Regions from separate parts of the Xanthomonas hawaiiensis genome, predicted to be linked through region 1. Evidence: riboswitches for the same ligand, from Rfam matches in the RefSeq annotation. Region 1 holds a riboswitch; the other holds the start of a gene.
The links. A riboswitch is a leader RNA that binds a small molecule or an ion and turns the genes downstream of it on or off. The one in region 1 is predicted to bind cobalamin.
Positions count from the first base shown of each region.

Region 2: it holds a riboswitch for cobalamin, as region 1 does, so the genes downstream of both, btuB (TonB-dependent vitamin B12 receptor) here and metE (5-methyltetrahydropteroyltriglutamate--homocysteine S-methyltransferase) in region 1, are expected to answer to the same signal.

Region 1 is NZ_CP115873.1:4,594,202-4,609,045, reverse strand. It holds gene PG878_RS19720 (choice-of-anchor X domain-containing protein) at 1-1,639, opposite strand, end outside; gene metE (5-methyltetrahydropteroyltriglutamate--homocysteine S-methyltransferase) at 1,879-4,170, opposite strand; cobalamin riboswitch at 4,382-4,635, opposite strand; gene PG878_RS19710 (hypothetical protein) at 4,820-5,314, shown strand; gene PG878_RS19705 (hypothetical protein) at 5,386-5,694, shown strand; gene dusA (tRNA dihydrouridine(20/20a) synthase DusA) at 5,774-6,766, shown strand; gene PG878_RS19695 (hypothetical protein) at 7,178-7,561, shown strand; gene PG878_RS19690 (response regulator transcription factor) at 7,634-8,317, shown strand; gene PG878_RS19685 (ATP-binding protein) at 8,400-9,770, shown strand; gene PG878_RS19680 (DUF1800 domain-containing protein) at 9,983-11,566, shown strand; gene PG878_RS19675 (DUF1501 domain-containing protein) at 11,596-12,786, shown strand; gene PG878_RS19670 (hypothetical protein) at 12,829-13,530, opposite strand; gene PG878_RS19665 (M90 family metallopeptidase) at 13,669-14,457, opposite strand; gene PG878_RS19660 (hypothetical protein) at 14,424-14,702, opposite strand.
Region 2 is NZ_CP115873.1:4,237,331-4,252,174, reverse strand. It holds gene dinB (DNA polymerase IV) at 1-848, shown strand, start outside; gene gph (phosphoglycolate phosphatase) at 1,285-1,938, shown strand; gene PG878_RS18035 (IS110 family transposase) at 2,305-3,228, opposite strand; gene btuB (TonB-dependent vitamin B12 receptor) at 3,575-5,455, opposite strand; cobalamin riboswitch at 5,570-5,786, opposite strand; gene PG878_RS18025 (TfoX/Sxy family protein) at 6,014-6,442, opposite strand; gene PG878_RS18020 (GAF domain-containing protein) at 6,439-6,921, opposite strand; gene bioD (dethiobiotin synthase) at 7,038-7,727, shown strand; gene PG878_RS18010 (phasin family protein) at 7,996-8,373, opposite strand; gene queD (6-carboxytetrahydropterin synthase QueD) at 8,649-9,008, opposite strand; gene PG878_RS18000 (DEAD/DEAH box helicase) at 9,187-10,557, opposite strand; gene PG878_RS17995 (fumarylacetoacetate hydrolase family protein) at 10,903-11,892, shown strand; gene maiA (maleylacetoacetate isomerase) at 11,982-12,638, shown strand; gene PG878_RS17985 (PilT/PilU family type 4a pilus ATPase) at 13,262-14,401, opposite strand; gene PG878_RS17980 (DUF4398 domain-containing protein) at 14,501-14,844, shown strand, end outside.

The sequences.
Region 1 (14,844 bases):
TGCCGGCCAGGTTGGTGCCCTGGTACGGGGTTCCCACCGACTGCATCACCCGCCCGCCGCTGGCGTTGTCCAGCCCGCTCCAGTAGTACACGTACAGATGCAGCGCGGCCATGCCGCCCTGGCTGTGCGCCACCGTGCCGAACGAGTTCCACTGGCTGCCGAACTGCGCCAGGCGCTGCGCGAACTGGTCGTTGCTGCGGTTCTGGTTGACGTCCAGGAACGCGGAGGCGTTGGTGAACTGCGCCACCGGCCACACCCCGCCCGAGCAGTAGCCGTGCACCAGTACCAGGCGCTTGCCGGTGGCCTGCGCCTGCATGTCGGTGGTGGCGGCGCTCAACTGCGCCGGGCGCTCGCCCATGCGCATGCTCTCGTCGATCGCGCCGGTGCTGCGCGCCACGCTGCTGCGGCGCAACGCCGGCAGGGTCAGCGGCAGTGTCGCGCGCGTGGCCAGCGGCACGAAGTTGTCCGGGTCCTCCACGCGCAGGTTGCGCAGGGTGAACGGCGCACGCGCGCCGGCGCGGGCGATCCAGCGCTCGTCCACGCTCAGCGGCAGGCGTTCGTCCTGCGGCGCGAGCATGCCGCCGAGCCAGGCCACCGGCACCGCACTGCCGTCGCGGCCGGTGCCCCACAGTTCGCCGAGCACGCGATAGTGCGCCGGCGCCTGGCCGCCACCGATGCGCACCGGGATAGGCAGGGTCAGCCGGGTGCCGGGCTGGGCGCTGGCGGCGACGGCATCGGCGGTGATGCGCAAGGTGGTGTCCAACACCGGCAGCACGTGCTCGCTGGTGCGCACGAAGGCCTGGCCGCCGGCGTCGTGGCCATGGACCACCACCTGCGCGATGTAGGTACCGGTGGCGGTCGCCGGGAAGTCGCCGGCATACACGCCGTCGCCCGCGGCGCCGTCGCCGTGGCGGCCGTCGTCGGCCATCGGCCACTGGCTGACGGAGCCGTCCGGTGCGATCACCCGCAGCTGCGCGGTGTCGATGCGGCCGCTGCCGGCGCTGCGCGCCAGCGACACGCCGCCCTGCGCATCGATGCCGCCGAGCAGGGCGGTCAGGCCGATGCGCTGGCCGCGCTGCAGTTGCGCGCGGTCGCTGGGGTAGGACGCCAGTTGCGTGCGCGGATCGCCTTCCATCAGCACATAGCCGCGCTGCGCCGTATTGCTGCCATCGGCCTGCAGGGTCAGGGTCCAGTCGCCATTGGCGGCGCTGTCCACGTGGTACTCGCGGGCCGGCAGCGCGGCGCCGCCGGCGCCCAGTTGGGTGGCCTTGGCGCTGGGGGCGAGCATCGGCGTGGCGGCAGCGGTGCCCATGCGCGCGCTGGCCGTGGCCGGTGCGCTCAGGCGCGGCTGCCAATCGTGGTCGCCGGACAGCACCACGAAACGCAGCTTGCCGTTCTCCACCGGCAGGGTGGTCTGCCATTGCGCGGGGCCGCCGCTGCGCGCGGCGGAGAATTCCACCGGCAGCAACGCGCTCTTGGACAGGATCGCCGCTTCCGCCGGGGCGGGTGCGCGCATCTGCGCGAACTCCTCGGGCGGTCCGGCCAATTGTTTAGGAATCAGTTCGGCCGCGTGCAGTGCGGCGGCGGGGACGACGAGACACAGGACGCAGACGGCGGACAGGTTCGACAGCTTCGGCATGACGCGCTCTCCCTGGCGGTGCTGAGAAGCAGACGCATCTACCGGATCTCGCGGCGCACTGCGCCGCCGGCAGCGCGTCGGCGAGGACGCAGCGCCCCCTCGCCACGCGTTCGCCTGTGGTTATAGCCAGCGCACATTGCCGGACAAAGACGCAATGCAGCAATGCACGCCGAACTGGGATGCCGGACATGCTGCAACCATCGCGATGCCCGGCGCACCTGGCGCCGGGCATCGCCAGGTCAGGCCGCCTGCGCGTGCCGACTGCGCAACTGCTGCGCCGCCGCCACCATCGCCTGCAGCGCGTTGCGGGTTTCCGCCCAGCCGCGGGTCTTCAGCCCGCAATCCGGATTGACCCACAGTTGCTGCGGATCCAGCACATCACGCGCCTTCTCCAGCAACTCCACCATCTCCTGCGTGCTCGGCACGCGCGGCGAGTGGATGTCGTACACGCCCGGCCCGATCGCGTTCGGGTAACGGAAGCGAACGAACGCATCGAGCAGTTCCATGCGCGAGCGCGAGGTCTCGATCGAGATCACGTCCGCGTCCATCGCCGCCACCGCCTCGATGATGTCGTTGAACTCCGAGTAGCACATGTGGGTGTGGATCTGCGTGGCATCGCGCACCCCGGCCGCAGCGATGCGGAAGCATTGCACCGCCCAGTCCAGGTACGCCTGCCAGTCGGCGCGGCGCAGCGGCAGGCCTTCGCGGATCGCCGGCTCGTCGATCTGGATCACGCCGATGCCGGCCGTCTCCAGGTCGCGTACCTCGTCGCGCAGCGCCAGCGCGATCTGCCGGCAGGTCTGCGCGCGCTCCTGGTCGTCGCGCACGAACGACCACTGCAGCACCGTCACCGGCCCGGTCAGCATGCCCTTCATCGGCCGCTCGGTCAGCGACTGCGCGTAGGTGGTCCAGCGCAGCGTCATTGGTGCCGGGCGCTGCACGTCGCCGTAGATGATCGGCGGCTTGACGCAACGCGAGCCGTAGCTCTGCACCCAGCCGTGCCGGGTGAAGGCGAAGCCATCGAGCTGCTCGCCGAAGTATTCGACCATGTCGTTGCGTTCGAACTCGCCGTGCACCAGCACGTCCAGACCCAGTTGCTCCTGCGCACGCACGCAGCGTTCGGTCTCCGCGGCCAGGAACGCGTCGTACGCGGCATCGTCGAGCTTGCCGGCCTTGTGCTGCGCACGTGCTTGCCGCACCTGCTCGGTCTGCGGGAACGAGCCGATGGTGGTGGTCGGATACAGCGGCAGCCGCAACGCCGCCTGCTGTGCCTGGCGGCGCTTCGCATACGGCGACTGCCGGCGGCCGGCGTCGTCGGTCAGCGCGTCCACCCGCCGCGCCACTTCGGCGCGATGCACGCGCGCGGAGGCGCGACGGCTGGCCAGCGCATCGCGCGCCGCGTCCAGCGCGGCCTGCGCCTGCGGCTGGTCGTCCAGCGCATCGGCCAGGGTGCGCAGCTCCTGCAGCTTCTGCCTGGCGAAGGCCAGCCAGCCGACCAGTTCGCGGTCCAGCCTGGTTTCCTGCTGCAGATCCACCGGCACGTGCAGCAGCGAGCACGAGGGCGCCAGCCACAGCCGCTCGCGGCCGACATGGCCGGCGGCGTAGCGGGCCAGGGTCAGCGCGTTGTCCAGCGGCGTGCGCCACACGTTGCGGCCGTTGACCAGGCCGGCGGAGAGTACGCGTCCGGCCGGCAAGGCCTGCAGCACCGCGTCCAGTTGCGCCACGCCGCGCACCAGGTCCACGTGGATGCCGTCCACCGGCAGCGCCATCGCCAGGTCGAGGTTGTCGCCCAACTCGCCGAAATAGCTGGTCAGCAGCAGTTTCGGCCGCGTCGCCTGCGAAAGGAAATCATAGGCACGTCGATAAGCGGCGCGTGCGGCGTCGTCCAGGTCCAGCACCAGTGCCGGCTCGTCGAGCTGCACCCAGCCGGCGCCGGCCGCATGCAGGCGCTGCAGCAGTTCGGCGTACACCGGCAGCAGGCTGTCCAGCAGCGCCCAGCGGTCGCTGCCATCCACGGTCTTGGACAGCGCCAGGAAGGTCACCGGCCCGATCAGCACCGGCCGGGTCTGGATGCCCTGCGCCTTGGCTTCCAGGAACTCCACCACCGGCTTGTCGCCGCGCAGGCGGAAGTGCTGGCGCCGCGCCAGCTCCGGCACCAGGTAGTGGTAGTTGGTGTCGAACCACTTGGTCATTTCCAGCGCATGCAGGTCCAGGCCGTGCTCCTGCGTGCCGCGCGCCATCGCGAAGTAGCCGGCCAGCGGATCGGCATCGGCCAGCGCGCGGTAGCGTTGCGGGATCGCATCGAACAGGAACGCGGTGTCGAGCATCGCGTCGTACAGGCTGAAGTCGTTGCTGGGCGGCACGTCCACCCCGGCCTCGCGTTGCAGCTGCCAGTGGCGCAGGCGCAGGTCGCGTGCGGTGTCCTGCAGTTGCGCGCCGTCGATGTCGCGGCGCCAGTAGCGTTCCAGCGCCTGCTTGAGCTCGCGCCGCGCACCGATGCGCGGGAAGCCCAGGTTGGTCACGATCGTCATGTTGCGTTTCCTCATTGCGTTCAAGGGCATTGAGGAACGAAGGAACCGCGCGCCGCGCGTCCCGTTCGCACGGACCGCCCGCCACGCCAGCGACCTTCGCCCCCGCGGGCGAACCGGTACCGCGCGGGCAGGCGGACGACGCGGCGCGGCGCAAGGCCGGGTCGCGGTCCGGCCGCCTCCCCGCGGAGGCGCCAGGTCGAATCGGAGGACGTACGGTCCTCCGGCCGGGGCCGGTATTCGGGCTGATGGACACGCGCACCGTGCCGGCTGCGCACCTACTGTCCGTCGCTTCCCAGGCCGGCATGCGCCGGCCCAGTGCCATTGACGGAGGTCGTTTCCATTCACCGCTGCGGGGCAGCTCCGGAATGGGCAGGCGCTTGCGGCGCCGGCCGTCACCGGATTCCCGTTTAAATCCATCCCTTCATCCGAATGAAGCGATGGATACCTTCGGCGAGCGCACGATAGGCCGGATGCGGCGACGGGTCAAGCGCCCGTGCGATGTGCCGCGGTGCGTTTCACATCACGGGTGCGCCGGCGTTCCTGATCACCGGCATCGGCAAATACGGATACGCCTGATTGCGCCGCGGCGTGGCGTGGCGGCGTAGTGCGTCAGCGCCGATTCCACTCCCATCCAGCCAAGGACATCGTCATGCCCATCTACAACCACAACGGCACCTTCGGTCATCCAGTGAACATCAGCCGCTTCGTCACTGACGTGCAGAACGGCGTCGTGGCCGGTCCCTTGCCCTATCTGGCCGGGGCCGGCAACGACCTGGGCGTCAACGCATCGGCGGCCCAGGCCATCGGCCCGGTGCCCGGCATCACCCGCGCCTTCGGCCTGATCACATGCGCCGCGGTCATCTACGTCTCCACCGACCCGAATGCCGCGCCTGCGGCCTGGGTCAACCATTCCAATGCAGGCCACGTTTCCGCAGCCGATGTGGCCGCCGCGCTGGCCAGCCTTGGTGGGCCGCCGCCGGCCAGCGTGCTGGTGATCTTCGCCCATCCGGGGGCGTCCGATCCCGGATATCTGGCCTCGATCGGCACCATCGGCGCGTCGGGCATTCCCGCCAACAACATCGTCGAAATCCCCAACCTGATCGTGCCGCAGTTCGGCATCAACAACCTGGGTCAGATCGGCTGAGGCACTCCGACCCGCGCCGGCGGGCGCGGGTCCCTGTCGGCGGTGGCGCGCTCCGCGGCTGCTGCCATGGCATGCGCCGCCAATGCGCCAAGCACGAGTGTGAAAGTGTCCACACCAGCGGCGACACGACTCGTTACGGCGAACTGCCGGGCATTCTGGAGCGCGCGCTCGGGCTACATGTCGACCTGTCGGTCTGGAGCGTCCCACAGTTGATGCAGGAGTTGGCGCAGGATCCTGCGAACATGATCAAGAAGTATCGCGCAGCGTTCGCCCAGGGCAAGGGCGTCTCATGGGAGGTCGAGCGGACCTTCAACCACAAGATCGGTGCCCGGCTTCAGGATGTCGCGGGCTGGCTGCGAGCGACCGTTCGCCCGATCTGACGCCACCGCCGCCGCGTTGCGGGATAATGGCCCCTGTCACCGATGCGCCGGCCGTGAACACGCCGCTAGCCTACTTCGCATGCTTACGCCGAACATTCACGAAATTCGCCTGTCCGTCGCCCCCATGATGGACTGGACCGACCGGCATTGCCGGGTGTTCCACCGGCTGCTGGCGCCGTCGGCGCGGCTGTACACCGAGATGGTGCATGCCAATGCGGTGGTGCTGGGCGATCGCGCGCGATTGCTGGATTTCGATGCGTCCGAGCACCCCGTGGCGCTGCAGCTCGGCGGCAGCGAGCCGGCGCTGCTGGCGCAGGCGGCGCGGATCGGCCAGGACTGGGGCTACGACGAGATCAACCTCAATTGCGGTTGTCCGTCCGACCGGGTGCAGGCCGGGCGCTTCGGTGCCTGCCTGATGCGCGAGCCGGCACTGGTCGCCGAGTGCGTGGCGGCGATGGTCGAGGCTGTCGACATCCCGGTGACGGTGAAGTGCCGGCTGGGCGTGGACCAGGACGACGACTACGCGGTGTTCCTGGCCTTCGTCGACCAGGTCGCCGCCGCCGGCTGCGGGCTGTTCGTGGTGCACGCGCGCAATGCCTGGCTGCAGGGCCTGTCGCCGAAGGAGAACCGCGAGGTGCCGCCGCTGCGCTACGACTGGGCGCATCGGCTCAAGCGCGAGCGGCCGCAGTTGCAGGTGGTGCTCAACGGCGGCCTGGCCGCGGTGGAGGCGGCGCAGGCGCAGTTGCAGGCGGTGGACGGGGTCATGCTGGGTCGCGCCGCCTACCACGACCCGTATGTCCTGCACCGGCTGGACGCGGCCCTGACCGGCGCCGCGCTGCGCCCGCGCGCCGAGTTGCTGCGCGCGCTGCGTCCCTACGTCGAGGCGCGCCTGGCCGAGGGCCTGGCGCTCAAGCACATCACCCGCCACCTGCTCGGCCTGTTCCATGGCCAGCCCGGCGGCCGCGCCTTCCGCCAGGTGCTCAGCGAAGGGGCGCACCGCCCCGGGGCCGACTGGGCGCTGCTGGAGAGGGCGCTGGCGGTCACCGACGGGGCGGCGCGCGCGGCGGCCTGACCGATCCTGGGGGCGTATTCGGACCGCCCCTGTTGCGTGGCGGCGGGCCGGCATCGCCTCCGCGCGCCGCCTCCGACGGCATGGCGCCCTGACCGGCGACCGACCCGTATCCCACTTTTCCGTCGCTTGTTCAGGGAGTCTGTTCAGGGTCTGGCGACTAGTCTCTGCCTGCCGGGAGACGCTGTGAAACACCTGCCGAGGGCGTCTCCAGACCGCTGGCGCGACCCTTGCATCGGTCCTCGACAGGTTCATTTGACTGAATGTCGCCCATGGCGCCCGGAAAAGTTCAGACCGGATTCACCCCGAAAAATCAAGAATTTGCCTCGATTTCTCGAGGTCGTCTTCCTTCCCGAGAGGTGTCGCGCTTCACAAGTTTTGAACGTTTCCGATCAGTCCGTTAGGATGCCCGTCGTGACTTCTTCCGCTTCCCGCCACTACCGCTTTGCCGCTGTGTTCGCGCTCGCGCTGGCGTCGGTCGCGGCTGGCCACGGCCGTGCGCAGCAGCCGCCCATGCCGGGCGTGATGGCGCCGCCGGAGCGCGATGCGGGGCGCAACCGCGACTATGGCGGCAGTTCGCTGTCCGACGCGGTGCGCCGGGTGCAGCGTTCCACCGGCGGGCAGATCCTCGGCGCCGAGCGCGTGCCGTTCGATGGCCGCGACATCAACCGCGTCAAGTACATGGATGGCCGTGGGCGGGTACGCTACATGGACGATCCGCAACCTGGCCGTGCGGCACCGCCGCGGGCGCCGCGGTCGGGCGAGCCTCCCGAGCCACCACGCGACGATCACCCGTGAGTCCGGATAGTTCGGTTCAGGTTCCACACACCGCCCCGGCCACCGGCCACCTGTAAGTTACTAGGGAGAGTTATGCGTATCCTTCTGGTCGAAGACGAAGCTCCGCTGCGAGAGACCCTGGCCGCTCGCCTGAAGCGCGAAGGTTTTGCGGTGGATGCGGCGCAGGACGGCGAGGAAGGCCTGTACATGGGCCGCGAAGTGCCCTTCGACGTGGGCATCATCGATCTCGGCCTGCCGAAGATGTCGGGCATGGAGCTGATCAAGGCGCTGCGCGACGAAGGCAAGAAGTTCCCGGTGCTGATCCTCACCGCGCGTTCCAGCTGGCAGGACAAGGTCGAAGGCCTCAAGCAGGGCGCCGACGACTACCTGGTCAAGCCGTTCCACGTCGAAGAGCTGCTGGCGCGCGTCAATGCACTGCTGCGCCGCGCCGCCGGCTGGAGCAAGCCGACCCTGGAATGCGGTCCGGTCGCGCTGGACCTGGCGGCGCAGACCGTCAGCGTCAGCGGCAGCAACGTCGACCTGACCAGCTACGAGTACAAGGTGCTCGAGTACCTGATGATGCATGCCGGCGAACTGGTCTCCAAGGCCGACCTGACCGAGCACATCTACCAGCAGGATTTCGACCGCGACTCCAACGTGCTCGAAGTCTTCATCGGCCGCCTGCGCAAGAAGCTGGACCCGGACGGCGAGTTGAAGCCGATCGAGACCGTGCGCGGCCGCGGCTACCGGTTCGCGATTCCGCGCACCGAAGGCTGATCGCAGGCGCCGGCGAGCACACCGAGGAAGCGACCGCGTGGCGGCACGACCCAGGTGGTACAAGCGCTGGCGCCCCCGCTCCCTGCAGGCGAGGCAACTGCTGGCCGCCAGCCTGAGCCTGGTGGCGTTCCTGGCTGCGGCCGGTTATGCGCTGGACCAAGCCTTCGCCGACACCGCGCTGAGCAACCTGCGCGAGCGCCTGAAGAGCTACGCCACCGCCTACGCCAACAACGTCGACGTGGCGCGCGACGGCTCGCTGTACATCAACTATGACAAGCCGCCGCCGGACCCGCACTTCGACCGGCCGGGCAGCGGCCTGTACGCGCAGATCGTGCTGCCCAACGAACGTTGGGTCTCGATGTCCAGCGAGGGGCCGCTGCCGCCCACGGGTGGCATGCTCGAACCGCGCCAGGAAACCTTCGACGGTCCCTGGCCGATCACCCAGATCGACGGTAGCCAGGGCGAGGTCTACCGCTACGGCATCGGCCTGGCCTACGTGCGTCGCGACAAGGAAACCCCGGTCACCATCTACATCATGGAAGACACCCGTGCGCTGGGCGCGCAATTGCGCGTGTTCCGCGGCCGGGTGTGGTTCAACCTCGGCGGCGCCGGCCTGATCCTGCTGGTGTTGCAGGCCTTCATCCTGCAATGGAGCCTGCGCCCGCTGCGCCGGGTGATCAACGAACTGACCAAGGTGCAGCGCGGCGAAGCGATGCGCATGGGCGATCGCCACCCGCGCGAACTGGAGCCGCTGACCGACAGCATCAATGCCTTCATCGAGAGCGAGCGCGAGAACCTGGACCGCCAGCGCAACACCCTGGCCGACCTGGCGCACAGCCTGAAGACCCCGCTGGCGGTATTGCGCACCCAGCTCGACAGCGGCGCGCAGGGACCGGAGCTGCGCGAAGAGTTGGATGTGCAGCTGCGGCGCATGAACAACCTGGTGTCCTACCAACTCGCACGCGCCGCCTCCAGCGGCCACAAGCTGTTCGCCGCGCCGTTGCCGATCGAGCCCAATGCCGAAGAGATCGTGCGTGGCCTGGAGAAGGTCTATGCCGCCAAGGGCGTGCTGTGCGAGTTCGACATCGAGCCGAGCGCGCGCTTCCATGGCGAGCCTGGCGACCTGCAGGAACTGCTCGGCAACCTGCTGGAGAACGCGTTCAAGTGGGCGCGCCGGCGGGTGCTGTTGAGCGTGCGGCCGGAGCCGGCCGCCGGCAGCCGCCGCGCCGGCCTGATCATCGCGGTGGAGGACGACGGTCCCGGCATCGCGCCGGAAGAGGTCGCCCACATCCTGCAGCGCGGCGTGCGTGGCGACGAGCGCGTGCACGGCCACGGCATCGGCCTGGCGATCGTGCAGGACTTGGTCAAGGGCTACCGCGGCGAACTACAGGTGAGCCGCTCCGAGGAACTGGGCGGGGCGCGTTTCCTGGTCACCCTGCCGCCGGGGCTGTAGGCGCAGGAACAGTTCCGGCCGGTTGAGACCCATATCCCACGCTGCGGCAGGGCTGACACACTGGCTCACCCGCAAGCGGCAGCGCTGCACCGCAGCAGCAGGTGAATCCCGTGCAAATGACCGGGAGGTTTCCGACAGTGGCTTAACGCGACCGGCGCCCAGCTGGCGATACTGCGCCGGTCTTCACGCCGCTTTTCGTCCAGGAGCCCCGCATGTCCGAACCCCGGCATCGTCCTGCAGCAACGCGTCTGCGCGTGCGCGGCCGGCGTGTGTTGCGCAACACCCAGCGGCTGCTGCTGTCGGCGCTGCTGGTGCTGTTCACTGTCGGCGCCATCGCCGCCACCGACAAGGTGATCAAGCGCGACGACGCGCGCTGGTTGCAGTCGATGACCATCGGCCTGGACAGCGCCAGCGTGGCGCAGTTCGAGCGCGATGGCCGCAAGCGCTTCCTGCGCGAGCAGCTGCAGGCCGACGCCGGCGATGCCGCCCTGCCGGCGCCGGTGCGCGCGCAACTGGACGGCTACGCGGCGCTGCACACGCCGGTGCAGGAACTGCTCAAGCAGCAGGCCGCCGCGCAGCAGGCGATCAAGGCGATGCCCGACGGCGATGCCAAGGTCGCGGCGAAGAAGGCCGCGCAGCAGCGCGGCGATCTGCTGTTGAACCAGGCGCGGCAGGCGCAGCTGCTGCGCGCGATCTATGCGCCCGACCAGTTGCGCGAGCAGATGGTGTGGTTCTGGCTCAACCATTTCAGCGTGTTCGCCGACAAGGGCCGCCTGCACTGGACCGTGGCCGACTACGCCGACAACGCGATCCGCCCGCATGCCCTGGGCAAGTTCTCCGACCTGGTGATGGCGACGCTGGAGAGTCCGGCGATGCTGGAGTACCTGGACAACGCGCAGAACGCCAAGGGCAAGGTCAACGAGAACTACGCGCGCGAGTTGATGGAACTGCATACCCTCGGCGTCGATGCCGGTTATACGCAGAAGGACGTGCAGCAACTGGCACTGATCCTGACCGGTGTCGGCATCGCGCCGGTCGACCGCGACGGGCCGCCGAAGCTGCCGCCGGCGCTGCAGGCGCAGTATGTGCGCCGCGGCGCGTTCGAGTTCAATCCGGCGCGGCACGAACCCGGCGACAAGACCTTGCTCGGTCAGCGCATCGCCGGCGGCGGCTTCGACGAGGTCGAGCGCGCGGTGCAACTGATCGTGCGCCAGCCGGCATGCGCGCACTTCATCTCGCGGCAGTTGGCCGAGTACTTCGTCGCCGACGATCCGCCGCCGGCGCTGATGGAGAAGATGGCGCGCACCTTCCAGCGCAGCGATGGTGACATCGCGGCGGTGCTGCAGGTGATGTTCACCGCGCCGGAGATGGCCGCCGGCGCGCCGCACAAGTTCAAGGATCCGTACCGCTTCCTGGTCTCGGCGCTGCGCCTGGCCTACGACGGCCAGACCATCGTCAATCCGCAGCCGCTGCTGGGCTGGTTGAACCAGATGGGCGAGCCGAGCTTCGGACGGATCACGCCCGATGGCTGGTCGCTGCAGTCCAGCGCCTGGAACAGCTCCGGGCAGATGGCGCAGCGCTTCGAGATCGCGCGCGCGATCGGCAACGGCAACACCCAGCTGTTCACCGTCGACGGGCAGCAGCGCGGCGGCTTCCCGCAACTGAGCACGCCGCTGTACTACCACGCGATCGAGCCGCAACTGAGCGACGCCACACGCCAGGCGCTGGCGCAGGCACGCTCGCAGCAGGAGTGGAACGGCTACCTGCTGGCGTCCCCTGACTTCAATTACCGCTGACTGCGGCTTTGGCCGCCCGGAGTTCCGTCATGCACCGTCGCCGCTTCCTGCTCGCATCCGCCGCCGCCGCGGCCAGCCTGCCGTTCGCCGGGCGTCTGTTCGCCGCACCGGCGCCGTCGCCGCGCCTGTTGGTGGTGTTCCTGCGCGGCGGCTACGACTGCAACAACCTGCTGGTGCCGTACGCGAGCGATTTCTACTACGCCTCGCGGCCGAGTCTGGCGATCGCCAAGCCGGATCCGGCCAATCCCAACAGCGCCATCGCGCTGGACACGCAGTGGGGCCTGAACCCACGGCTGCGCGACACCCTGATGCCGTTGTGGAACGACAAGCAACTGGCGTTCGTGCCCTTCGCCGGCACCGACGACCTGTCGCGCAGCCACTTCGAGACCCAGGACAGCATCGAGGCCGGGCAGCCGGCCGGGCAGCGCAGCGACTACCGCACCGGCTTCCTGGCGCGGCTGTCGCAGGTGGCCACCGGCACGCCGTCGATCGCCTTCACCGATTCGCTGCCGCTGAGCTTCCAGGGCGGCGGCGACATTCCCAATCTCTCGCTCAAGCGCAATCCGACCCCGGCCTTCGACCAGCGCCAGGCCGACATCCTCGCCGGCATGTACCACGGCACGCAGCTGGCCAGCGCCGCGCACGACGGCCTGGCGCTGCGCCAGCAGGTCTCGCAGGCCTTGCGCGACGAGATGCAGCAGGCCAACCGCGGTGCCGCCAGCGCGCGCACCTTCGCCGACGAAACCCGCCGCATCGCCACGCTGATGCGCGAGCGCTACCGGCTCGGTTTCGTCGACGTCGGCGGTTGGGACACGCACGTCAACCAGGGCAGCACCGACGGCGCGCTGGCCAACAACCTGGCCAACCTGTCCGAGGGCCTGTCGGCCTATGCCGAGGCGCTGGGACCGGAGTGGCGCAATACGGTGGTGGTGGTGCTGTCCGAGTTCGGCCGCACCTTCCGCGAGAACGGCGACAAGGGCACCGACCACGGCCATGGCACCACGTACTGGGTGCTGGGCGGCGGAGTCAACGGCGGCCGCATCGCCGGCGAGCAGGTGGCGGTGAGCAAGGACAAGCTGTTCCAGGACCGCGACTACCCGGTGCTGACCAACTACCGCGACATGTTCGCCGGCCTGCTCGGCCGCATGTGGGGCCTGTCGCCGACGCAACTGCAGAAGGTGTTCCCGCAGGCGCATGCGCGGGATTTGAAGTTGGTGTGATGCACGGTCCAGCCTTACCCAGGGACGGCGCGCGATGCGTGGTCAGCGTTCGAGTTGCAGGCGGTCCGCGTCGAGTTCGATCAGCAGGTTGCGTATATTGGTCTTGGTGACGCGGGCCTCTTCCCCGGTCTGGTGGCTCAGTTCGCCGAGTCCATCGGCGAGCAGCGCGAGTGTGTAGGCACGGGCGCCTGGTTGCGGTGTCCATGCGCGCGCACACTGGTCGCCGTGGATCAGCAGATAGGTCACGCCGTCGAATCCAAAGGTCGGTGGTGTGTCGGCGTGGTCGATTTCCGTCTTCAGCGTCTGCAGCACGCGTCGCCCAAGTGCGGGGCCGAGAGGCGTCGGTGGCGTGAGCGCGATCTCCGAGGGATCGGGGTTGGTCGAATAGGGTATCCCGGGCGGCGGTGCCGGCAGGTTGAACGCGGAGACGCCCTGATAGCCGCGGACCGAGTCCGCAGAGACGATCACGCCCTGTGTCGGTGAAAAGGTCGGGCTGATCTCGATGAGCACGTCATCCGCGGTCAAGGCAAGCGTCGCCGTGTTGCGCTGGGCCAACTCGTCCGTGCAGGGTGTCAGGCGTTGCCTGTAGTGGGTGACGCGTTGTGACTGCGCCTCGTCCAGACGCGCACGTCGCTCCTCCACGGCGTGACGCAGGGACGGCGCGACGACCACGGCGCCGAGCAGGCAGGCGCCCAGTGCGGTCATCAGCAGGATGCGTTTGGTGTCGATGCCGGATGTCTTCATGCTCAGGGTTGGGGTGTGGGGCGAGCGCCTTGGGCGAGCGATGGGGAGAGCGACAAGGTGTGCTCGTCGATGGCGACCGACTCCACCCTGGCAAGATTGGACAGCGAAGAAACAGCGCTCTGGGCCTTTGTGCCGACCTCACCCGGCAGCGAACGGCGACGGCCCATAGAACCGCGCCAGATGCGCCGCCACCTCCGGCATCGCGCGTTGCAGCCGCTGGGGCGCGGAGAAGTGATATTCGCTGACCACGGCGAAGAACTCTTCCGGCGCTTCGGCGGCGTAGGCGTCGATCTCGCTGGCGCGGCCGCGGTCCACGCGCGTGCAGAAGGCGTCGTAGCTGCGCTGGAAATCGTCGGCCCATTGCCGTTGCCAGGCGCGCGGCAGCAGCGGCGTACCGTCCAGGGCGCCGTCGAGCACGTCGAGCTTGTGCGCCATCTCGTGCACCGCCACGCAGTAGCCGGCACGCGGATCGTCCAGGTCGGCCTGCACGTCGGCCCACGACAGGATCAACGGGCCGCTGTCCCAGGACTCGCCGGTCAGTTCGTCCTCCCACTCGTGCAGGACGCCTGCCGCGTCGACATGGCTGCGCTGCACGCGGAACGCGTCCGGGTACACCAGCAACTGCGACCAGCCACGCATGCCGCCGACGCCGTACTCCAGCAGCGGCAGGCAGCACAGCGCGGCAAGCAGGCCGCACTGGCGGGCGTCCAACTGCAGGCCGCCCAGTGGCGAGATGGTCTTGCGGTGCAGGAACTCGCTGGCCAGCGCCCGCAGGCGCTGTTCGCGCGGCGCATCCAGGGCGGCAACCCAGGCGCAGTCGCGGCGCACGGCCTGCCAGGTGGCGTCATCGATGGCAGCAGGCTTGGACCACAGCCCGCGCAGCCAGCGTGGGATCAGCGGAACATCCCCGGCAGGAAGCTGTGCCACTTCGGCATGCGCATGCGCGGCACCAGGTCGCTGTCGCTACCGCCGCCGGTGGTGGTCGAGGCCGGCTTGGTGGAGGATGGCGCATGTGTCGCCGGCGCACGCGTCGGCGTGCTGTCGGCATCGGCCGCGTCGCCGTAGGTGCAGTCGGTGTGCGGCTTCTCCGCCAGCACATTCGACGCGTGGGCGGCAGCGAGGGGCAGCAGCAACAGGAGCAGGCAGGGCAGGGAACGGCGCATCGTCGGCATCCAGGGCGAGCGGCGGTGAACCCGGATTCTAACGCGGTTTTCACCCGCTGCAGGGCACCGGCCCTGGGCGCTCGGGGGGCATTGCCGCATACTTTTCGGTTTACGAGGGTGCGCCGCGGCGCCCCCGGGGGCGAAACGAGGC
Region 2 (14,844 bases), 360 kb from region 1:
CGCCGGATTTCGCCCGCTACAAGGCGGTGTCGCGGCAGGTGCGCGAAATTTTCCAACGCCACACCGACCTGATCGAGCCGCTGTCGCTGGACGAAGCCTACCTGGACGTCACCGTGCCCAAGGGGGAACTGCGCACCGCCACCGAGATCGCCCAGACCATCCGCACGCAGATCCGCGCCGAAACCGAACTGACCGCCTCGGCCGGCATCGCACCGAACAAGTTCCTGGCCAAGATCGCCTCGGACTGGCGCAAGCCCGACGGCCAGTTCGTGATCCGTCCGCATCGCGTGGACGCGTTCCTGACGCCGTTGCCGGTGAACAAGGTGCCCGGCGTGGGCAAGGTGATGGAGGCCAAGCTGGCGGAACTGGGGATCGCCACCGTCGGCGACCTGCGCGCGCGCAGCGAGGCGGAACTGGAAGCGCGCTTCGGCAGCTTCGGCCTGCGCCTGTACCAGCGCGCGCGCGGCATCGACGAACGCCCGGTGGAGTCGGACCAGCCGGTGCAGTCGATCTCCTCCGAGGACACCTTCGCCGAAGACCTGGCGCTGGACGCACTGGAGCCGGCGATCCGGCAGCTGGCCGAGAAGACCTGGAACGCAACCCGCCGCACCGAGCGCATCGCGCGCACCGTGGTGCTGAAGCTGAAGACCGCGCAGTTCCGCATCCTCACCCGCAGCTTCACTCCGGAGCAGCCGCCGGATTCGCTGCAGGCCTTGATCGACATCGCTCTTGCGCTGCGCGAGCGCGTGGACCTGCCGACGTCCACGCGTTATCGCCTGGTCGGTGTGGGCCTGTCCGGCTTCCACGAACGCGAGCCGGGACAGGCGCAGGGGCGCTTGTTCGGTTGAGGTGGTCGCGCGCGGAACCCGTGCCGTGTGTTGCCTGATGTGTGGATTTGAAACGACGTGTTCGTCCGTTGGTCAGGCGGCACCATCACGGGCGCATCGGTTGAAGCAGTCAAGGCGACGCGTGCAAACCGAGAACGCGGCCCTCATCCCCTACCGCGTCGGGACTAAAGTCCCTCCCACATGGGCATGCGGCGCGGATTGGCGCAGTTGCTCGATCCTCTGGTCATGCTGATCGACCTTGTCGCGCTCTTACGGACGCTCGAATTGCAACATGGGTGGGGGATCGTCACTGGTGATGTTCGCGTGGCGTCACGCGCTCGCGCGCGTGCTAAGCCAGGGCCGGACGGACACGCGCGTCACCGTGGGTGCTTGTCGCGACCGCATACCGGCGCTGCGCCACCTACAATGCGCACTTCTTCTCCCGCATTGGCACGACATGACGTTCCCGTATGCATTGGTGGTGTTCGACCTGGACGGCACCCTGGTCGACAGCGGCGCCGACATTGCCGAGGCGCTGAACCGCACGCTGGTCGACTTCGGCCTGCCGCGCGTGCCGGAGGCGACCGTGCTCGGCTGGATCGGCGAAGGCGTGCGTAAACTCGTCGAGAGCGCCTGGCGGGATGCCGGCGATACCACACCGCTCGAGACGGTGATGCCCACCTTCATGCGCCACTACGCCGAATGCCTGCTGCGCAGTCCGCGCTTGTATCCCGGCGCAGCCGAGGCCTTGGCGCAATTGCATGCCAAGGGCGTGACCCTGGCGCTGTGCACCAACAAGCCGTCGGCGATGGTGCCGCCGCTGCTGCGCCATTTGGGCGTGGCCAATCTGTTCTCTGCGGTGCTGGGTGGCGACAGCCTGCCCGAGCGCAAGCCCAGCCCGGCGCCGTTGCTGCACCTGGCGCAGCAGTTCGCGCAGCCGCCGGTGCGCTGCCTGATGGTCGGCGATTCGGGGACCGATCTGCAGGCCGGCCACGCCGCCGGCATGCCGGTGGCGCTGGTGCGCTACGGCTATCCGCGCGACCTGGATCTGGCCACGGCCGACGTGGTGCTGCTGATGGACGACCTGCGCGAGTTGCTGCAGCTGCGTTGACGCGATGCCGCGTAGCGCCTCGGTGCAGCGCGAAGATCTGGAGATATGGTGTAGGCGCCGCTTCAGCCGCGACAGGCTTTCCCGCGAACGCCCGTCGCGGCTGAAGCCGCTCCTACAGCCCATGACGCAGCAAGCCCCTCTCCCCTCGGGAGAGGGGTTGGGGTGAGGGTCCGGGAGCGTAGCGGGCGCCGAACTGTCAGGTTCGTGCCGCCATGCATGAGTACGAGGACGGCTGTTTGCGTTCGGCTGCCAGCGGCCCTGATCGCGAGCGACCAATTGCGCGATGCGTCGCGCACGCCTGCGTTGAGAATGCGCGCATCTACATCCGACGCGGTCGCACATGCCGCCTTTCGTAGGAGTCAACTGTCATGCACCTGCGATGGCAGGAGGAGCGTACGGGGCCTGATCGCGCGCGATGGCGTTGAGCCAGCGCAGGAACTTGTGCATGCAGGCGACGATGGCGACCTTGGCCGGTTTGCCGCCTGCGCGCATGCGCGCGTAAGTGTTGGCCAAGGGGGATTCGGCGCGGATGCTGGCCCAGGTGGCCATGTACAGCACGCGCCGCACGTCGGCACGTCCGCCTTTGATGCGGCGTTGGCCTTTCCAGCAGCCGCTGTCGTGATTGAACGGGGCCAGCCCGACCAGGGCAGCGAGCTTGCGTGGCGGCAGCGTGCCCAGCTCTGGCAACCGCGCGGCCAGAACCGCGCGCAGGATCGTGCCGAGCCCAGGCACCTTAGGGAGGCTCGAGCAGGTCTTGCCCTGCTGCCCGATCTCCTGCGTCAACGTCTGGATCTGCTGGTTCAGCAGGGCGATCACCTCTCGGCAGTGGCGTTGCACCTCAGGGCGGGTGATGTGCTCCAGGCGCCGCCGATGGGCATCGCGCTGGCCCACCAGGGTGGCACGCAGGTCCAGCAGTTCGCGAAGAGACTGCTGGTGCCCGGGCACCACGGGCGTGGGGGTGGTCGGGATGTGCTGGGCGGCGATGGCCAGCAGGCGCGCGTCCAGGACATCGGTTTTGGCATGCAGGCCCAAGGCCTGGGCTAGCTTGCGCGGACGATCAGCGGCCATCCGCACTGCCGGCAGGTCCGCCTCTCGGAGCACCTGCAGCACGGCATGTTCGTAGCCGCCACTGGCTTCCAGCACGATCCGCTCGCAGCCCAGCTCGGCCAGGCGTTGGGCCAGCGCACGCTGCCCCTGTGGCGTATTGGCTTGGGTCCAGGTCTGCTCGTCCGGCAGGACATGAATGACCAGTTCGGCCTTGGATACATCGATCCCGACATAGCGTCGCATAGACGTTCTCCGCAGTAGACTCAGGCACGAGAGCACTCCTGCCGACGCCCATGCTTGTGGAGTTCGAGCTCGCGACTCGGGCAACTGTTCGGGCTGATGAGGCAGGAGATACGGGGTGCGGCGGCGCTGACTCCTACTCGTGCTTGCTGGCACTGCGGCTAAACGGCCTGCCGCACTCCGCTCTCACCTGCAACGATAGACCCTCATTTGACACAAGCGGCTTCAGCCGCGATGGGCGTTACCGATAAAGCCCGTCGCGGCTGAAGCCGCTCCTACGAAAAAGACGCGTGTTGTGGCCGCGCTGTTGCCCCGCGCCACGCCCGCCGGCGCAGCGCGGGGCGCCGGCTCAGCGCGCCGCCGGCGCGTAGCGCAGGGTCAGCGCGTATTCGCGGCCCGGCTGGTTGTACCAGTTCACCGTCTGGTAGTCGCGATCGAACACGTTGCTGGCCTTGGCCTGCAGCGTCCAGTCCGGGGTGAACGCGTATTCCGCGCGCAGGTCGACGGTGCCGTAGCCGGCCAGGCGCACGCGGTTGGCCGCGTCGTCGAAGCGGTGGCCGCTGCCGAAGACGGTGACGCCGAGCTTGACCGGGCCGATGCCGCGGTCCACGTCCAGGCGCGCGGTGTTCTGCGCGCGGCGCGCCAGCCAGTTGTCGCGGTTGTCGCCGTCGCTGCGGTTGCGCGGGTCGGTGTGGCTCAACTGTGCCGACAGTTCCCAGCCGGCCAGCAGCGCATAGCCGGTCAGTTCGGCGCCGCGGATGCGCGCTTCGTCCACGTTGACCGGCAGGAAGCTGACCGCGTCGTAGGAGATCAGGTCCTTGACCCGGGTCTCGTAGGCGTTGAAGGTCCAGTTCCAGCTGTCGGCGTACTGCGCCACGCCCAGGTTGCCGCTCTTGGAACGCTCCGGCTTCAACTCCGGATTGCCGGCGAACGGGTAGTACAGGTCGTTGAAGGTCGGCGCCTTGAAGCCGGTGCCGACGCTGGCGGTGAGCTTGAGGCCATGCGCCAGCGCCAGGCCCCAGCCGAGGCTGCCGGTGGTGTGCTCGCCGAACTGCTCGTTGTCGTCGCTGCGCACGCTGGCCTGCACCTGCTGCGCGCCGAAGCGGCCCTGGTACTCGGCGAACGCGCCGGTGTTGTCGCGGCTGTCGACGTCGAAAGCGGTGGTGCTGGCGACGTGCTCGCGTTGCCAGTCGCTGCCGACGCTGAGCAGGTGGCCTTCGGCCAGGGTGATGTCGCCCTGCAGCGCGGCGGTGTCGCGGCGGCTGTCGAAGGTGCTGACGAAGTTGCGGGTGCGCGCGCCGGGGGCACGGTAGTAGCTGTCGGCGTCGTCGACGTTGCGGCCGAGCTGCGCGGCCAGGTGCAGGCGATCGGACGGGGTCCAGTCGAGCTTGCCGCCGAACACCTGCTGGGTGTTGTCGGCCTCGTTGCCGGCGAACAGCGGATCGCCGTCGTATTCGTTGCGGCTGTCGATGTTCAGCGCCTGGCCTTCGATGCGCAGCGTGTCGGTCAGCGCGTAGCCGCCGCGCGCGCTCAGCGAGACGTTGCGGTAGCCGTCGCGGTCGGGCTGGTCGACGAAGCAGCCGGCGAACAGCGTGGCCGAGCCGTTGCAGGCATTGATGCCGTCGGTCTTCTGGTAGCCGCCCTGCACGGCCAGCCAGCCACGTTCGCCGCGGTTGCTGAAGCCGGCGCCGGCCTCGCGTAGGCCGTGGCTGCCGCCGCCCAGGCTCAGGTTCTGCTGGAAGCCCTGGCCGCCGCGGCGGGTGAAGATCTGGATGACGCCGCCGATCGCGTCGGAGCCGTACAGGCTCGAACGCGGGCCGCGCACGATCTCGATGCGCTCGATCTGGCTCAGCGGCAGGTCCTGGAACGCGGCCAGGCCGGCGCTGGCCGAGCCGATGCGCACGCCGTCCACCAGCACCAGCACGTGGTCCGATTCGCTGCCGCGCAGGCTCAGCGTGGTCAGCTTGCCCAGGCCGCCCTGGTTGGAGATGCCGATGCCGGCGCGGCCCTGCAGCAGCTGCGCCAGCGACGTGGCCTGGCTGCGCTCGATCTCCGCGCGGTCGATGACCTGCGCCGGGACCACGCTGTCCTCCACCGAGATCTGGGTGCGGGTGGCGGTGACCAGGACCTGGTCGAGGTCGGTGGCGGCGTCGGCGGCGTCGGCGGCGTGGGCCAGCGCGGGCAGGGACAGGACGGACGCGATCGCGACCGAAAGCAGGCGGGACGACATGGGTGGCAACTCCGGCGCGCGGCTGCGCGCTGTGACGGCGAGGGAGTCACGAACGGAAGGTGCAAGCGGACGGCGCCGGACGCGGCGCGGCACGCCGCGACGCCCTCCGCATCGCAACCAGTGAACTGCAAGGCCGGTCTCCGGGCTGGCGATCGGGGAGGCGGACCTCCCGGCTGCGACGCCTTCCCATGCCGAGGCACAGTGGCGCAGGTCGTCAGCGCGGATCGCTTACCGTTGCGGGGGCAGCGCCGGCCTTGTCGCAAGACGCACCGGCTTCCCGTTTCAACCCGCTGGCCGGAGCCGGCGGGTCACCTTGAAGCGGCGCGATTGTACGCGATCGCCGCTGGCTACGCGGCTTGGGGCGTTTCATCGACTCCCGAGTACGCCGCGTTGGCTCTGGCAGGCATGCCGCCAGAGCCGCGCCTGCCAGAGCCAGCCCGAAGGGCGCGATCGAGTGCGCCCGTGGCCGCGTGATCGCTCGGGCGTGAACTGACGTTTTCCCCTTGTCCCAGGTACGCGCCATCACGGCGCGGCACGCTCAGGGATGGAGGACACGCCCTAGTCGGCGTGGGTACCGTGGCCGTCGTCGCCGCCGTGATGGTCGCCCATCGGCGTGTCGTGCGTGTCGGGCGCGTAGGCGCCGTCGGCGTCATCGTCGCCGCGCGTGTCGTCGCGGTCGAAATGGGTGGTCGCCACCGGCCCGGCGACCGGCAGGCCGCGCTGCGCCGGCAGCGCCGCCGTCGCGGTCTCCAGCTCGCCCAGCAACTGCGCGCGCCGCGCCTCGGACAGTTCCTGCCAGTGGCAGCCGCTGAGCGCGCCTTCCAGCGAATACAGCAGGTTGAGGCTGGGCTTGAAGCCGGCGCGCTTGACCTTGACGAAGGCGCCGACCGCGCCGGCCGCCTCCAGGTCCTGCTGCGTGCGCACGCCGACCTGGCGCAGCCAGGCCGCGCTCTTGGGGCCGATGTTGCGCAGCTTGGCGGTGCTCATCGCAGGCTGTCGACGAAGACCTGGGCGATCGCTTCCAGGCCGCGCTGGTCGTCGGCGTCGAAGCGGGCCAGGTCGGGGCTGTCCAGGTCGAACACGCCGACCAGCGCGCTGTCGCGCAGCAGCGGCACCACCAGTTCCGAGCGCGAGGCGGAATCGCAGGCGATGTGCCCGGGGAACGCCTCCACGTCGTCGATGCGCTGGGTCTGGCCGCTGCTGGCGGCCGCGCCGCACACGCCCTTGTGCAGCGGAATGCGCACGCAGGCGGGCAGGCCCTGGAACGGGCCGACCACCAGTTCCTTGCCGTCGTAGAGGTAGAAACCGACCCAGTTCAGCCGCGGCAGCGCGTGATACACCAGCGCGGCCAGGTTGGCGGCGTTGGCGATGCGGTCGGGCTCCCCGGCGACCAGGGCACGGGCCTGGTCGAGCAACTGGGCGTACTGTTCCGGCTTGCTGCCGGTGAGCGAGGACGAGGCGAACATCGCGCGAGTCTAGCAGCGCGTTGCGTCCGTCGGCACCGCGGCGGCTGACGCGCGCGGCGCGCCCGGCTATCCTGCGCGCCGCCGCGCGTCCCGCCGGCCAACCGACAGGGTTTCGCATGGCTGTTCCCGCCTTCTACGTCACCGGCACCGACACCGGCATCGGCAAGACCATCGCCAGCACCGCGCTGCTGCATGCCTTGCGCGCGCGCGGCCAACGCGCGGTGGGCATGAAGCCGGTCGCCAGCGGGTGCAGCCGCGACGCCGACGGCTGGCGCAACGAGGACGCGCTGGCCCTGCAGGACGCCAGCGCGCCGCGTCCGGCCTACGCCGATCTCAATCCCTACGCGCTGCCGCTGCCGCTGGCGCCGGAACTGGCCGCCGCCGATGCCGGCGTGGAACTGGAACTGGCGCCGATCGCCGCCGCGTTCGCGCGCCTGCGCGCACAGGCCGACGTGGTGGTGGTGGAAGGCGTGGGCGGCTGGGCGGCGCCGCTGTCGGCGACGCTGGATCAGGCCGATCTGGCGCGGACGCTGGGACTGCCGGTGGTGCTGGTGGTCGGCCTGCGCCTGGGCTGCCTCAACCATGCGCGGCTGAGCGCCGCGGCGATCGCCGCCGACGGCCTGCAGTGCATCGGCTGGATCGGCAACGAGATCGACCCGGCGATGGAGCGCATCGACGACAACATGGCGATGCTGCGCGCGCGCCTGCCGATGCCGTGCTGGGGACGGCTGCCGTACCGGCCGCAACCGCAGGCCGCGCAGTTGGCCGCGGAACTGCAGCCGTGGGCTGGGATGCCGCCCGGCTGATCAACTGCCGTGGCGGGTTTTGTGGGAGGGACTTCAGTCCCGACGCCTCACCGATGAAGCATCGGTGCGGCAGCTTTTCCTTCGAAGAAAGCCAGGAGCGCCGGAACGCGCGCAATCGGCAAATCCCCACTCCCGAATCCCGAATCCCGCCCATAAAAAAGGCCCGGTAGAGGGAGGGATCTACCGGGCCTGGGGTTGCACGGGGGGAGGGACCCATGCAGACCGAGGGTGCGTCGGGCGGCGAACCGCAGCGACGTCGAATACGGTGTTACTTGGCGGCGGGCTTGGCCTTGGGCGCAGCCTGTTCGGTCGCCGCCTCGAACTGATGCTTGGCAAGCTGGCCGATCGCCTCGGAGGTCTTCAGGCCCAGGCCGAACACTTCCTGGTTGGCCGTGGCCAGCCGCTCGAAGTTGTCGCGGGCGATCTGCAGGCCCTTCGGCCACAGCGCCTGCACGGTGCCCAGATCGCGCGCCTCGGTCAGTTCGCCGAGGAAGCCGGTGGTGGCCGACACGTTCTTCTCGAAGGTCTTCAGCTGCACGCCGAACACGCTCTCGGCGCTCTCCAGCGCCAGGCGGTTGGCACGCGCTGCAGCGGCGGCGAACTGCTGGGTGTAGCTGCTGAACTGATCGTTGAATTGAGCGGACATCATGCAACTCCGTTGGAATGCCGACTGCTGTTGCAGTGCAACATACGCCCATTCTGCTGCGATGCAACAAAATTCTTTGAAGCCGCTCAGGATTCGTTCAAGTCGCCTTTTGGATCAATGGCTTGGCGTAAATTCCCCTCGCGCTCGCTGGGCGTTTCTGCGTCTCTGGCAGCGCCAATGCGCGCGCCACAGCTGGGCCGGCCTCGTAAGACCCTCAGCCGCCGCGGAGCCGCCCTTGCGATTCCCGACTCCCCATTCCCCATTCCCGGCCTTCTTCAACCCGGCCCGCGATACCGGCAGCCAGAGGTGCAGGTCTCGTGCACCACCACTTCGCTCAGCAGCGGCAGCGCCGGCTTGAGCCGGTCCCAGATCCACACCGCCAGGCGTTCGCTGGTGGGGTTGTCCAGGCCCTCGATGTCGTTGAGGTAGTGGTGGTCGAGCTGGTCGTAGAGCGGGCGGAACGCCGCCTTGATGTCGCCGAAATCCATCACCCAGCCGCTCTCGGCGCCGGGTTCGCCGCTGACGTGCAGCTCGATGCGGAACGAGTGCCCGTGCAGGCGCGCGCACTTGTGGCCAGGCGGCACGTTGGGCAGGCGGTGCGCGGCTTCGAGGGTGAAGACTTTGAAGATATCCATGGGCGGCATTGTACGGTCAGGGGGTGGAGCGGCAGGGCGCGATGCGGGGCGCGCGAAACGAACGACAGTGGCGTGCTGCAGGGCCGGCGACAGGCGCGCGATGTCCGGGGGGTGCGGACAAAAAAGGCCGCCCCGAAGGGCGGCCTGGGTGCGTGCGGAGCGCGCTGCCGCGGCTGGCTCAGCGCGGCGAGGCCGGGCGATTGCCGCCGTTGCCCTGGCGGCGCCCCTGGCCCTGGCGGCGGGCGCCGTCGGCATGGTTGCCGCCGGGCTTCTTGCTGCCGGCGTGCGCATGCGCGTGCGCCGGCGCATCGCCGTGGCCGCGGCGGGCATGGTTGCCGCGGCGCGGCGGACGCTGGCCGCCCGGACGCTCGTCCGGCGGATTGTTGTTGCCCCAGCGAATCGGCGTGACCGGCTCGAAACCGGGCACGTCGCGGATGTCCATCTCGCGCTTGAGCATGCGCGCGATCGCGCGCAGCAGCTTGGCCTCGTCCTGCGCCACCAGCGAGATCGCTTCGCCGGTCGAACCGTTGCGGCCGGTGCGGCCGATGCGGTGCACGTAGTCCTCGGCGACCATCGGCAGGTCGTAGTTGATGACCTTGGGCAACTGGTCGATGTCGATGCCGCGCGCGGCGATGTCGGTGGCCACCAGCACGGTGATGCGACCGGCCTTGAAGTCGCTCAACGCGCGCAGGCGCTGGCCCTGGCTTTTGTTGCCGTGGATCGCCGCGGTCTTCAGCCCGGACTTGTCCAGGAACATGGTCAGCTTGTCGGCGCCGTGCTTGGTGCGGGCGAACACCAGGGTCTGCTTGCGCGAGTCGGCGGCCAGCAGGTGCAGCAGCAGTTCGCGCTTGCGCCCACCGTCCACCGGGTGCACGCGGTGGGTGATGGTGTCGGCCACGGTGTTGCTGGGGGTGGCCTGGATTTCCTGCGGGTCGTGCATGAACTCGCGGGCCAACTGCTTGATGCCTTCCTCGAAGGTGGCCGAGAACAGCAGGGTCTGCCGGTTCTGCTTGGGCAGCTTGGCGAGGATGCGCTTGATCGACGGCAGGAAGCCCATGTCGAGCATGCGGTCGGCCTCGTCCAGCACCAGGATCTCGATGCCCGACAGGTCCACGCTGCGGCGCTCGAGGTGGTCGAGCAGGCGGCCCGGGCAGGCGATCAGCAGGTCCACGCCGCGGCGCAGCGCGTCGAGCTGGTTGCCCATGCCCACGCCGCCGTAGATGGTGGTGCTGGGGATGCGCAGGTACTTGCTGTAGCCGCGCAGGCTGTCGTGGACCTGGGTGGCCAGTTCGCGGGTCGGGGTCAGGATCAGCGCGCGCGGCTTGCGCGGGCCGGGGCCCACCGGCTGCGGCGAGGTGCCCAGGTGCTGCAGCAGCGGCAGCCCGAACGCGGCGGTCTTGCCGGTGCCGGTCTGCGCGCCTGCCATCAGGTCATGGCCTTCCAGGGCGACGGGAATGGCCTGCGCCTGGATCGGGGTGGGGGTTTCGTAGCCCTGCTCGGCCAGCGCGCGCAGCAGGAAGGGCGCAAGGCCCAGGGATTCGAACGACATGAGAATGCTCCGGATAACGCGCCGACGCCGGGACGGACCCGGCGCGCAGGCGCAAGTAGGTGAGGCTCGGAGCGTTCCCGTGAACCGCGCTGCGAGAGGGTGGATCAACCCGCAGCGCGAGGCTGGGGTTCGTCGGCATCACGAAAGGCGTCGGGCGGGGCGGGCGAGTCGGATCGTTGCGATCCTGGCCTCGCCGGCGGTCCCTGAGGGAAACGGACGGCCGCATGCAGACCGGCGTAGTGTACCTGAATTGGCGCGCTGCACAAAATGCGGGTCCGTTTCAGTTGAAACCAAGCCGCCGTCTGGCCGTACAATCGCCGGCTCAGCCCCCAGCACTGGACGGACATGAAGCTAGGTTCCCTGAAGGAAGGCGGTCGCGACGGCACCCTGATCGTCGTGTCCCGCGATCTGACCCGCGCCGTGCGCGCCACCGGCATCGCGCCGACCCTGCAGCGCGCGCTGGAGGACTGGAGCAACCTCGCCCCGCGCCTGAACGCCCTGTCCGAGTCGCTCAACGACGGCAGCGCCGACGGCCAGTTCGACCTGGACATGGCGGCGCTGGCCGCGCCGCTGCCGCGCGCCTACGAATTCCTCGACGGCAGCGCCTACCTGCCGCATGTGGAGCGCGTGCGCCGCGCGCGCGGCGCCGAGGTGCCGGAGAGCTTCTACACCGACCCGCTGATGTACCAGGCGGTCAGCGCCGGCTTCTACGGCCCGCGCGATGCGGTCAAGGTGGTCAGCGAGGACTACGGCATCGACCTGGAGGCCGAGATCGTGGTGGTCACCGACGACGTGCCGATGGCGGTGACGCCGGCGCAGGCCGCCGCGCACATCCAGTTGATCGGTCTGGTCAACGACGTGTCGCTGCGCAACCTGATTCCGCCGGAGCTGGCCAAGGGCTTCGGCTTCGTGCAGTCCAAGCCGCGCTCGGCGCTGTCGCCGGTGTTCGTCACCCCCGACGAACTGGGCGAGGCCTGGCAGGACAACAAGGTGCACCTGCCGCTGCTGACCCACATCAACGGCGCCTGGTTCGGCGCGCCAGAAGCCGGCGAGGACATGCAGTTCGATTTCGCGCAGCTGGTCGCGCATGCGGCCAAGACCCGGCCGTTGGCGGCGGGCGCGGTGATCGGCTCGGGCACCATCGCCAATCAGGACACCACGCGCGGCGCCTCCTGCTTCGCCGAGCAGCGCACCGTGGAAACCCTGCGCGACGGCAAGCCGAGCACGCCGTACATGTCCTTCGGCGACGTGGTGCGGATCGAGATGCTGGACCGTGACGGAGTGAGCATCTTCGGCGCGATCGAGCAGCGCATCGAGCAGGCGCCGCTGCCCTGACCCGGCCGGCGGCGGTGCCGGGGCGACCGGCGGCGCCGCAGCCCAGGTGTCCACCGGTATCGTTGTCGACTGCGCAGACGGAGGCGGGCATGGACGAGGCACTGCAGCTCTACACCTACTGGCGCTCCAGCGCCGCGTACCGCGTGCGCATCGGGCTGGAGCTGAAGGGGCTGGCCTACCAGGCGCTGCCGGTGCACCTGGTGCGCGACGGCGGCCAGCAGCACTCGCCGGAGTACGCCCGCGTCAACCCGCAGGAACTGGTGCCGACCCTGTGCCACGATGGCCAGCCGATCCGCCAGTCGCTGGCGATCCTGGAGTACCTGGACGAGCGCTGGCCGGAGCCGCCGCTGCTGCCGGACGCGCCGATCGACCGCGCCCGCGTGCGCGGTCTGGCGCAACTGATCGCCTGCGACATCCATCCGCTCAACAACCTGCGCGTGGCGCAGTTCTTCGAGAGCGCCTGGAACGTGCCGCAGCCCGAGCGCGAGGAGTGGATGCGGCACTGGATGCAGGTCGGCTTCGATGCGCTGGAGCAACTGCTGGCCGAGTCGCCGGATACCGGCAGTTTCTGCCATGGCGAGCAGCCTGGCCTGGCCGATTGCTGCCTGGTCCCGCAGCTGTACAACGCGCGCCGTTTCGGCGTGGACCTGCAGGCCTATCCGACCCTGGAGCGGATCGAACGCGCCTGCCTGGCGCTGCCGGCGTTCGACGCGGCGCGTCCGGAACACCAGCCGGACGCGCAATAAGCTGGGAATATCGTCGTAGGAGCGGCTTCAGCCGCGACCGGTGTGCCAGATTGGCGAAGCTGCCGCCATCCCCGCCGCATCGGTGAGCATGAGGATGTGGGAAGGGCTGCAGTGCCGGACGTTTCGGCCTTCATGCGTCGCGACTGAAGTCGCTCCCACAAGCGCTTGCAACGAACCCGCTGGGTGCACTGTGGGAGCGACTTCAGTCCCGACGCGCAGTTGCGTGGAAGTAGCGTTTGCGCTGGCAAGGGCGGCCCCGTGGCGACCGCCGATGGGCCCGGTCCGCCGTTGCCGCCGCCGCTGCGGGGCCAGTGCGACCAGGCGTCTACGAACGCCCGGTCGCGGCTCAAGCCGCTCCTGCGAAGTCGCTCCCACAAGCGCTTGCAACGAACTCGCTGGGTGCACTGTGGGAGGGACTTCGGTCCCGACGCGCAGTCGCGTGGAAGTGGCGTTTACGCTGGCAAGGGCGGCCCCGCGGCGACCGCCGCTGGACCCTCGGTCCGCTGTTGCCGCCGCCGCTGCAGGGCCAGCGCGACCAGGCGTCTGCGAACGCCCGGTCGCGACTGAAGCCGCTCTACGCAGGTGTCCCTACATAGGCGCCGCATCACGTGCGGCGATGCGCCTCAGACGAAGCCGTGGGTGATGCGCGGCGCGGCGCTGGGGCCGCTGTCGTAGTCGGCGTAGGGGTCGTGCTCGCCGCTGCCGCCTTCGGACAGGCGGAATTTCAGCGCCAGGCCGTCGCGCGAATCGGCCGCGCGCAGCGCTTCCTCCTGCTCGATCTGGCCCTGCTTGACCATGCGGAACAGGCACTGGTCGAAGGTCTCCATGCCTTCCTCCAGCGACTCCTCCATCGCCTGCTTGATCTCGTGGACCTGGCCGCGACGCAGCAGGTCGCGGATCATCGGCGTGTTAAGCAGCACCTCCGAGGCCGGCCGGCGGCGGCCGCTGTTGTCCTTGACCAGGCGCTGCGAGATCACCGCGCGCAGGTTCAGCGACAGGTTCATCAGCACGTTCTTGTGCGCGCTCTCGGGGAAGAAGTTGAGGATGCGCTCGATGGTCTGGTCGGCGTTGTTGGAGTGCAGGGTGGCCAGGCACAGGTGTCCTGTCTCGGCGAAGGCGATGGCCGCCTCCATGGTCTCCGCGTCCAGGATCTCGCCGATCAGGATCACGTCCGGTGCCTCGCGCATGGCGTTCTTCAGCGCGTTGTGGAAGGCGTGGGTGTCCAGGCCGACCTCGCGCTGGTTGACGATGGACAGCTTGTGCTTGTGCAGGTATTCGATCGGATCCTCGATGGTGAGGATGTGCCCGGTGGTGGTGCTGTTGCGGTAGTCGATCATCGACGCCAGCGAGGTGGACTTGCCCGAGCCGGTCGAGCCGACCACCAGGACCAGCCCGCGCGGGGTCATGATCACGTCCTTGAGCACCTGCGGCAGGTGCAGCTCCTCGATGCTGGGGATCTTGCTGCGGATCGCGCGGATCACCATGCCGACCTCGCCGCGCTGCTTGAACACGTTGACGCGGAAGCGCCCGGCGTCCTGCAGGGCGATGGCCATGTTCAATTCCAGCTCCCGCTCGAACTGCGGCACCTGGCCCTCGTCCATCAGCGAATAGGCGATCTTCTTGACCATGCCCGGCGGCAGGCCGGTGGCGCCGAGCGGGTACAGCTTGCCTTCGATCTTGATATAGACCGGTGCGCCTGTGGTCAGGAACATGTCCGAGGCGTTCTTTTCGGTCATCAGCTTCAGGAAATAGCCGATATCCATGCGCAATGGTTCCCCAACAATCCGCAATCGCCCGTTGCAAGCGCGCCACAGGCTTCCGACAATGGCCGTGATCGACGTCTCCGTCCACGGCCCCCCTAGATGAAAACTAGCTTCGCACACTTCCGTTGTCAGCAGTATGTGATGGCCTGCGCATTGGCGTTGTTCGCCGCGCCGGCCGCGTTCGCCCAGGTGGCCTCGCCGGAGTTGCTGGCCGCCCAGCAGGCGGTGCAGCGGGCGATCCAGGCCGATGCCGACCAGTACGCGCCGGACCTGCTGGCCAGCGCCCGCCAGGGCCTGGAGCAGGCGCAGCAGGCCGAACTCGACCGCCGCCAGCGCAAGACCGCGCCGCAGCTGGCGCTGCGCGTGGCCGCCGATGCCGACCTGGCGCGGGCGCGCAGCGAGGAGGCGGTGGCCAATGCGCAACTGAAGCAGCGCCAGGCCGA